2 regions of the Isoptericola aurantiacus genome follow, and region 2 is predicted to be linked to the other one. Evidence: predicted binding sites of a transcription regulator. Region 2 holds the regulator's gene; the other holds the start of a gene.
The links. The regulator HrcA, encoded in region 2, represses chaperone genes, less so after heat shock. The targets are predictions, from matches to a motif close to TTNGCACTCGNNNNNNNCGAGTGCNAA.
Positions count from the first base shown of each region.

Region 1: ACIQLL_RS04985 (Hsp20/alpha crystallin family protein) is a predicted target of HrcA. The motif match lies at 2,417-2,443, and genes of this name have one in related genera.

Region 1 is NZ_JBJBAE010000001.1:1,080,438-1,084,844, forward strand. It holds gene ACIQLL_RS04965 (P-loop NTPase family protein) at 1-328, opposite strand, end outside; gene ACIQLL_RS04970 (MOSC domain-containing protein) at 372-938, shown strand; gene ACIQLL_RS04975 (hypothetical protein) at 1,004-1,405, shown strand; gene ACIQLL_RS04980 (hypothetical protein) at 1,444-1,662, shown strand; gene ACIQLL_RS04985 (Hsp20/alpha crystallin family protein) at 1,903-2,322, opposite strand; gene ACIQLL_RS04990 (FBP domain-containing protein) at 2,474-2,974, opposite strand; gene metE (5-methyltetrahydropteroyltriglutamate--homocysteine S-methyltransferase) at 3,380-4,407, opposite strand, start outside.
Region 2 is NZ_JBJBAE010000006.1:199,080-203,486, reverse strand. It holds gene ACIQLL_RS16075 (16S rRNA (uracil(1498)-N(3))-methyltransferase) at 1-151, opposite strand, end outside; gene dnaJ (molecular chaperone DnaJ) at 196-1,320, opposite strand; gene hrcA (heat-inducible transcriptional repressor HrcA) at 1,373-2,410, opposite strand; gene ACIQLL_RS16060 (hypothetical protein) at 2,607-2,786, shown strand; gene ACIQLL_RS16055 (helix-turn-helix transcriptional regulator) at 2,879-4,407, shown strand, end outside.

The sequences.
Region 1 (4,407 bases), on a different contig from region 2:
GCAGACGGCGGTCCACGGTGCGGCGCACCACCTGGTTCATCACCACGCCGACCGGCAGGTCGAGCCACACCAGCATCTCCGCGCGCTCCAGCAGGATCGGGCGCGCCCGGCGGTACTGCCACTCGCACACCCAGGTCTCACCCGCGGCGAGGGCGCGGACGTCGTCGAGGAACTCCGGGCGCGGCGTCCAGTGCGGACCGTGGTGCAGGGCGTCCGTCTCGGTGTGGGGGACGCCGAGGGTCGCGCCGATCCGGGCGGCGAGCGTCGTCTTGCCCGCGCCGGAGGTGCCCGCGACGAGGATGCGGCGGGGGAGGGGCGGCGTCGGCACCGGCACATCCTACGGACCGGGTGCTGGGTGCCAGACTCGGCGCATGGCCACCTTCGAGTACCCGGTCCGGATCGAGCACCTGCTCGTCTCGCCCGAGCACGCGTACTTCGGACGTCCGCGCGACGGCGCCGCGGACGTGCCGACGTCGGACCTCGCCGAGGCGCAGGTCGTGGCCGGCAAGGGGATCGTGGGGGACCGGTTCTTCGGCAAGGCCGCGCACCTGGACGCGGCCGTGACGCTGTTCGCCGCCGAGGCGCTCGAGGCGATCGCCGACGAGCTCGGCACCGGGCCGCTGGACCCGCTGCTGACCCGACGCAACGTGGTGCTGCGTGGCGCCGAGCTGGCGCCGCTGGTCGGCTCGGAGTTCACGATCCGTTCCCGGGCGGGGGAGGTGACGTTGCGGGCCGGACGCGCGGCGAACCCGTGCGCGTGGATGGACCGCGTCCTGGCGCCGGGGGTGCATGCGGCGATGCGGGGTGGCCGGGGCGGCGTGCGGTGCGTGCCCGTCACGGACGGCGTGCTGCACCGGGGGCCGGCCGTGCTGGTCAGCCCGGTCGAGCTGGACCCGGCGCGCGCCGGGCTGGCCGTCCGGCGTCCGCGGCTGCCGTAGGTCTGCTGGTCGATGGGACGTCTGGTATCGTCCGGCGGCAACGTGCCCCCCATGGTGGAGAGACGATGCCTGACCGGCTCCGACGATCGACGGCCGCGGCCGCGCTCGTCCTGATCCCGGCGGGACTCGCCGGGTGCACCACGACCGACACCCCGTCGGGGGCAGCGGTCGACCAGCGAAGCGACCTCGTCGGGACGTTCGAGCCGGCCGACGGCGGTTTCCAGGTGGTCCTCGACGCGGAGGAGTTCACCGCCACCGACGTCCCTGCCGAGCTGCTGGGCCACGGCGACCCGCAGGACGTCTCCGGTACGTGGAGCATGCCGGACGGGGTAGGGATCTTCCTCGAGATGAAGGATCCGGGGTCGGACGAGCTGCTGCAGCAGATCCCCGTCGACGTCGTCGACGCCGACGAGCTGGTGATCGACGGCGGTACGGAGGACGCGGTGACGCTGGAGCGCGTGGACTGACGGGGGAGAGCGGCGCGGGACCGGGCTACGCTGGTCCCATGAGCGACTTCCAGGTGAACCGGCCCCCGCAGAACGACGCCCCCGGGGCGATGCTCGGGCGGGTCATCGTCTCGTTCGTGCTCTTCGCGGCCGGGCTCGCCCTCATCGGCATCGGCGCCACGGGCGGCAGCGACCTCTCCCCGTACCTGTTCACCGGCGGCATCCTGGCCGTGTGCCTGGGCTTCGGGCTCCCCATGATCGGCGCCTCCGAGCGCTGACCTGGAGCGAAGCGGAGCGTGAGGGCCGAGGGACGAGGCACTCGCGCGTAGCGCAGTGCAAGGTCGGCGCGACCGATAGCGCTGTGCGAAAGCCCGGAGCGAGCTGGCGAGTGCAGGGGTGTCGCGACCGAGGGTTCTGGCGGTAGCCCGGAGCGAGCCGGCGAGAGCAGGTCCGTGCGCGACCGCGCCGGGGACCGGCCGACGTCGCGGCGGTCCCCGGCGAGGTCGCGCACGCGCCGCTCAGGCCTCGATGGTGGTCGGTTCGCTGCTCGCGCGCGCGACCTCGATCTTGCGCGGCTTGGCGTCCTCGGCCACGGGGATGGTGAGGATCAGCACGCCCTCGGCGTAGGAGGCGCTGATCCGGTCGAGCGCCAGCCCCCGACCGAGGGTGAGCTGCCGTGCGACCGTGCCGGACGGGCGTTCGCGCAGCAGCCACTGGTCCTCGCCGGAGCGGGGTGTGCGTTCGGCGCGGATCGTGAGGGTGCGGTCCTCGCACGAGACGTCGATGCTGCCGGGATCGATCCCCGGCAGGTCGGCGGCGAGGACGTAGTGGTCACCCTCGCGGAACAGGTCCATCGGCATGCCCGGCGCGTTCCTGGACGTGGCGAGCGAGCCGAACAGTCGGTCCATCTCCTGGAACGGGTCCCAGTAGGTAGCCATCGCGCATCACCTCCTCGACGGGGGCCACGATCCGCGGCCCCGACCGCGATCAGCGCGCCGGTCCGTCCGGCGTCGCCTGGCTACACCTCATGATTTAGCACTCTCGACCCGAGAGTGCCAGATCCCGGCTCTTCGCTCACAGCGAACAGCCTCATGCGGTGCTGCGGACCTCCTCGACGAACCGTCGGACCCGCTCCTGGAGCCCGGCGATGCGGCGCTCGACGACGGCGGCACGCGCCTCGTCGTCGTCCGTCCCGGTCTCGGCGAGCGTCGGCCGGCGTCGCACGTGCCGGGAGCAGCGGAAGTCCGAGCAGACGAGCGTGCCGATGGTGTTGCCCTTGCGGCCGACGGCGCCGGCCCGGCGGGCGACGAGCAGGGACGTGTCGCTGCCGTCGCCCACCTCCTCGCACCAGGCGCACATCGCGGCGCGGCGGCTGCTCGTCTCGGGGGCGCGCAGGATGATGCCGACCGGTGCGGCGTCGATCTCGACGACGGCGTAGGCGGCCAGCGGCTGCTTGCGGTCGCGCCAGCCGAGGTACTCGAGGCGGTCCCACCGGATCGCGTCGAGGTCGGGGACGATCATGCGCTGTCGCTCGCTGCGGGTGGTGTTGACGAGGGCGGCGCGGAGCTGTGCTTCGGTGAGGGGGCTCATGGTGCGGCTTTCGTGAGCGGGGGCGCCACGGCGCCCGACGCGCGGCGGTGCGCGGCGTCGTCGGCGGGTGGCTGAGGGCAGGGGAGAACCGGGCCCCTGCTCGCTCCGCGTCGTGGGACGGCGGTCAGCGGCGGGTGCCTCGGGGGCCGGGGGTGCCTGAGCAGGCCTCCACGGCCACCCCGCTCCCCGCGACGACGCCCTGCATCCTTCGCTCCTCGATCCGATCCGGTGGGCCCGCGCCGACGGCGGGGCCGAGACCATGGTGACACACGACGGTTGCCTCGATCGATGACCTGGGTCACCCGCCACCCACCGTCCCGCGAGCACGCCCTCCGGGCGGTCGACGGTGCCGTGGGGCCCGCCCGCGCCTGCGGACGGGCCCCACGGCATGCTCGGCGACGAGGGTCAGAGGGTGGCGCGCACCGTCCGGGCCGCCTCGACGAGGTGCCGCAGCGACGGCTCCACCTCGGCGTACCCGCGGGTCTTGAGCCCGCAGTCAGGGTTGACCCACACCACGGCCGGGTCGATCGACGTCACGGCGAGCTCCAGCAGCTCGGTGACCTCCTGGGCCGAGGGCACCCGCGGCGAGTGGATGTCGTACACGCCCGGCCCGACGCCGCGCGCGTACCCGGCGGCGTGCAGCTCCGGCACGACCTCCATGCGCGAGCGCGCCGCCTCGATCGAGGTCACGTCCGCGTCGAGGCCGTCGATCGCCCCGATGACCTCCCCGAACTCCGAGTAGCACAGGTGCGTGTGCACCTGGGTCGACGCCGCGGCGCCGGCGGTGGCCAGGCGGAAGGACCCGACCGACCACTCCAGGTACGTCTCCTGATCGGCACGCCGCAGCGGCAGCAGCTCCCGCAGCGCCGGCTCGTCCACCTGGACGACGGCGGTGCCGGCGGCCTCCAGGTCGGCCACCTCGTCGCGCAGGGCGAGCGCCACCTGGTTCGCGGTGTCCGCGAGCGGCTGGTCGTCCCGCACGAACGACCACGCCAGGATCGTCACCGGCCCGGTGAGCATCCCCTTGACCGGCTTCTCGGTGAGCGACGCCGCGTACGTGGTCCACCCGACCGTCATCGGGGCCGGCCGCGTCACGTCACCCCACAGGATCGGCGGGCGCACGCAGCGCGACCCGTAGGACTGCACCCAGCCGAGGTCCGTCGTCGCGAACCCGTCCAGCAGCTCCGCGAAGTACTGCACCATGTCGTTGCGCTCGGGCTCGCCGTGCACCAGCACGTCCAGGCCGATCTCCTCCTGGAGGGCGACCACGCGCGCGATCTCCGCCTGCATTGCCGCGGTGTACGCGTCGTCGGGCAGCTCGCCCTTCGCCCAGGCGGACCGGGCCCTGCGGATCTCCGCCGTCTGCGGGAACGACCCGATCGTGGTGGTCGGCAGCGGCGGCAGCCCGAGACCCTCGCGCTGGGCGGCGACGC
Region 2 (4,407 bases):
CGACGCCGTCCACGACGTCGACCCGCTCCCCCGGTGCACGCCGCTGCACGACGCCCGCATGGCGTGCCTCCGACCCGGTGAGCACGACGCTCCCGCCCGGGGCGGTGGTGGCCAGGACGCCGGCGTCGACGAGGAAGACCGGCGCGCTCACGGGGTGCCCCCCGTTCGCGAGCCCTGCGGTGCCTCGCTCACGTGTCAGCGTCCGCTCAGCTTGTCCCGCAGCCGGCTGAAGACGCCCGGGTGGGCGGCCGTGAGGCGCGGCTCGGGCCGCTCCTCGCCGCGCACCGCGGCGAGCTTGCGCAGCAGCTCGGTCTGCTCCTCGTCGAGGGTCGACGGGATCTGGACGTCGACGTGGACGTTGAGGTCACCGCGGCCGGTGGCGTGCAGGTGTCCGACGCCGAGCCCCTTGAGGGTGACGATCTGGCCGGGCTGGGTTCCGGGCCGCAGGTCGATCTCCTCGGGGCCGTCGAGCGTGTCCAGCTCCAGGACCGTGCCGAGCGCCGCCGCCGTCATCGGCACCTGCAGCGTGCAGTGCAGGTCGTCCCCGCGACGCACGAAGATGTCGTGCGCCTTCTCGCGGATCTCGACGTACAGGTCGCCGGCGGGGCCGCCGCCAGGACCGACCTCGCCCTGCGCGGACAGCTTGATCCGGGTGCCGGTGTCGACACCGGCGGGCACGTTGACGGTCAGGGTGCGGCGCGAGCGGACGCGGCCCTCGCCGGAGCACTCCGCGCACGGCTCCGGGATGACCGTGCCGAACCCCTGGCAGGCGGCGCAGGGCGCCGTGGTCATGACCTGACCGAGGAACGACCGGGCGACGCGCTGGACGTTGCCCCGGCCCTGGCAGACCTCGCACGTGCGCACGTCGGTGCCGGGTCGGCAGCCGTTGCCGCTGCAGGTGCCGCACACCACGGCGGTGTCGACCTGCAGCTCACGCTTGGCACCGAACGTGGCCTCGGCCAGGTCGATGTCGATGCGCACCAGGGCGTCCTGGCCCCGGCGGGCGCGCGGGACGGGTCCGGAGGTCTGCTGGCCGCCGCCGAAGAACGTCTCGAAGATGTCCTGGAAGCCGAAGCCCTGGCCGAACCCGGCGCCGGCACCGCCTCCGGGGGCGCTCGGGTCGACGCCCATGTCGAACTGCTGGCGCTTCTCCGGGTTGGAGAGCACCTCGTAGGCGCGGGCGACGTCCTTGAACTTCTCCTCGCCCTCGGCGCCGGCGACGTCCGGGTGGAGCTCACGGGCGAGGCGTCGGTAGGCCTTCTTGATCTGCTCGGGCGAGGCGTCGCGGTCGACGCCGAGGATCTCGTAGTAGTCGGTCACAGGTCTCTCTTCGGTGACGTACGCAGTCTGGTCAGGATGTCGCGCCGGCCGGTCAGCCCGGCAGCACGCGCGACAGGTAGCGGGCCACGGCACGCACCGAGGCGATGGTGCCGGGATAGTCCATGCGGGTGGGGCCGATCGAGCCGAGGGTGGCGACCGTGTCGCCGTCCGTACCGTAGCCCGATGCCACGACAGACGTCTCGGCCAGCCCGTCGAGCCGGTTCTCGTGGCCGATGCGCACACCGACCCCGTCCCCCGACATCTCGGTCAGCAGCCCGAGGAGCACGACCTGCTCCTCCAGCGCCTCGAGCACGGGGCTCAGCCCCTGCTCGAAGATGGCCTCCGGGCGCGCGAGGTTGGCCGTGCCGGCCAGCACGATGCGTTCCTCGCTCTCCTCGCCGAGCGTCTCGATCACGAGGTCGGCCACGGCGCGGGCCACCCCACCCAGGTCGGGCCCGACGGCCTCGACGACGTCGACGAACGCGGCGGGCAGCTCGGTGAGCCGCTTGCCCGCCGCCGCGGCGTTGAACCGGGCCCGCAGCTCGCCGAGGGTGCCCTCGTCGAGCCGAGGTCCGCCGTCGTGCCCGGGACGGGACGGCAGCTCGCAGAAACGCTGCTCGACCCGGCCGGTGTCGGTGATGACGACGACCAGCAGACGACCCTCGGCCACGGGGACGAGCTCGAGGTGGCGCAGCCCCGAGCGCCGCAGCGACGGGTACTGCACGACGGCGACCTGTCCCGTGAGCTGGGCGATGAGCCGCCCGGCACGGACGAGGACGTCGTCGAGGTCCACGGCCTGCGAGAGGAAGGTCTCGATCGCCCGCTTCTGCGGGACGCTCAGGGGCCGGACCTCGGCCAGCCGGTCCACGAAGACGCGGTACCCGGCGTCGGTGGGGATCCGCCCGGCGGAGGTGTGCGGCTGGGCGATGTACCCGGCCTCCTCCAGGGCGGCCATGTCGTTGCGGATCGTCGCGGGCGAGACCCCGAGCTGGTGCCGCTCGGTGAGCACGCGCGAACCGACGGGCTCGCGCGAGGTGACGTAGTCCTCCACGATGGCGCGCAGCACGGCGAGCCTGCGTGCCTCGCTCATGGTCGGCCTCCCCTCGACGCTCCGGACGTTTAGCACTCTCGTGCCGTGAGTGCCATCCTACGCGCCGCCACGGACGCCACGGAGGGCGCCGTCGGGTCCCTGAGGTACCTCAGGCGCTCCCGCTCCCGGTGGCAGCGCCCGAGAACAGGTCATCCGGCCGATCCGCCCGCCTGCCTCAGCCGCCGAGGCTGTGAGCATGAACCCGATCGAGCACCTGACCGCCCACCGGCTGCACGAGGCCGAGCTGGTGCACCGCGTCGAACGAGCCCGCGCGGCCCGTGAGCGCCGCACCGCACGCACCGCCGCGGCCCCGTCGGAGCTCGCGCGCCGTCCCGCGCCCGTCCGCCTGCTCGCCGCGCTGCGCCGCCCCGCGTGACCCTCGTGACGTCGGGCGCGACGTCGGGCGCGGCGTCGGGCGCGGCGGTGGGCGCGGCGGTGGCCGCACCGTCCACCTGGCACGATGACGGCATGTCACCGCAGCGCTCCCCGCTGGTCGGCCGCGCGGCCGAGCTCGCCGTCCTGCACGCCGGTCTGGCCGGCGCGCGGACCGGCAGCGGAGACACCGTCCTCGTCTCGGGCGAGGCCGGGATCGGCAAGACCCGGCTGGTGACCGAGCTGCTCGACGCCGCCGGGCCCGACGTGCTCGTCGCGAGGGGGCAGTGCGCCGACTCGGGAACGGGACCGGTCCCGTACTCCGGTCTCGACGGCATCCTGCGCGACCTCGTCACGGCGCTCGGGAGCGCCACGGTGCTCGAGGCCGCGGGGCCCGCTGCCGACGCCCTCGGAGCGGTGGCGCCCGCACTGGTCGAGGTGCGCCAGGACGTCGGGGCCGGACGAGCACCGGAGGCCGTGACCGACCTGCTCGTCGCTCTCGGGGCCGATCGCACCGTGATCGTCGTGCTGGAGGACCTGCACTGGTCCGACGACGTGACGCGATCGACGCTGGCGCGGCTGGCGCGCGCCGCCGGCTCGGCGTCCCTGCTGGTCCTGGCCACGTACCGGAGCGACGACGTCGATCGGCGTCATCCTCTGCGGGCCACCCTGGCCGAGCTGGACCGGGCACGGCTCGTCACCCGGGTCGAGGTACCGCGCCTCGAGGCCGGTCAGGTGGTCGAGCTCGCCCGCGCCGTGCCCGACGACGCACCCCTGGGCGCCCGCGCGCTGCAGGACGTCGTCGAACGCTCGGAGGGCGTGCCGTTCTACGTGGAGGAGCTGGCTGCCTATCGCGGGCTCGAGCTGCCCACGTCGCTGCGCGACGTGCTGCTGCTGCGGTACACCCTGCTGAGCGCGCGGGCGCAGGAGATCTGCCGGGTCGTCGCCGCGGCCGGCTCCCGCGTGCGGCACGACACCCTCGCCGCGGTCGTGGGCGACGCGGCCCTCGCCGACGCCGAGGGCGCGCTGCGCGAAGCCGTCGACGCACTCGTGCTCGTCACCGACGACGACGGCTACCGGTTCCGCCACGCCCTGACGCAGGAGGCGGTCGACGCCGAGCTCCTGCCGGGTGAGCAGCGGCGCCTGCACACCGCCTACGCCGAGCACCTCGCCGGTGGCGCATCCACGGTCCAGCGACTCGCCGAGGTGGCCGACCACTGGTGGCGGGCCCGGGTCCCGGACCGCGCGCTCGCCGCCGCGGTCCGCGCCCAGCACGCTGCCACGCAGTCCGGGAACGCCACCACCGCCGTCCGGCTCGCCGAGCGCGCCCTCGAGGCCTGGGACCTGGTCCCCGATCCCGAGCAGGTCGCCGGTATCACCCACGCCGAGATGCTTCGTCGGGCCGCCGAGGCCCAGCAGACCGCCACCCGGGTCGACCGCGCTCTGGCTCTCGCGCGCGGTGCGCTCGCCGAGTGGCCCGCCGAGGACCCCTCGGGCCGGGCCGCCGTGCTCGGCCTCATCAGCATCCTCCAGCTGCGCAGCGGCGACCCGGACGGGCGCCACTCCCTGGAGGAGGCCCTGCGTGTGGTCCCCGCGGCGGACCTCGCCACCGTCGCCACGCTCCA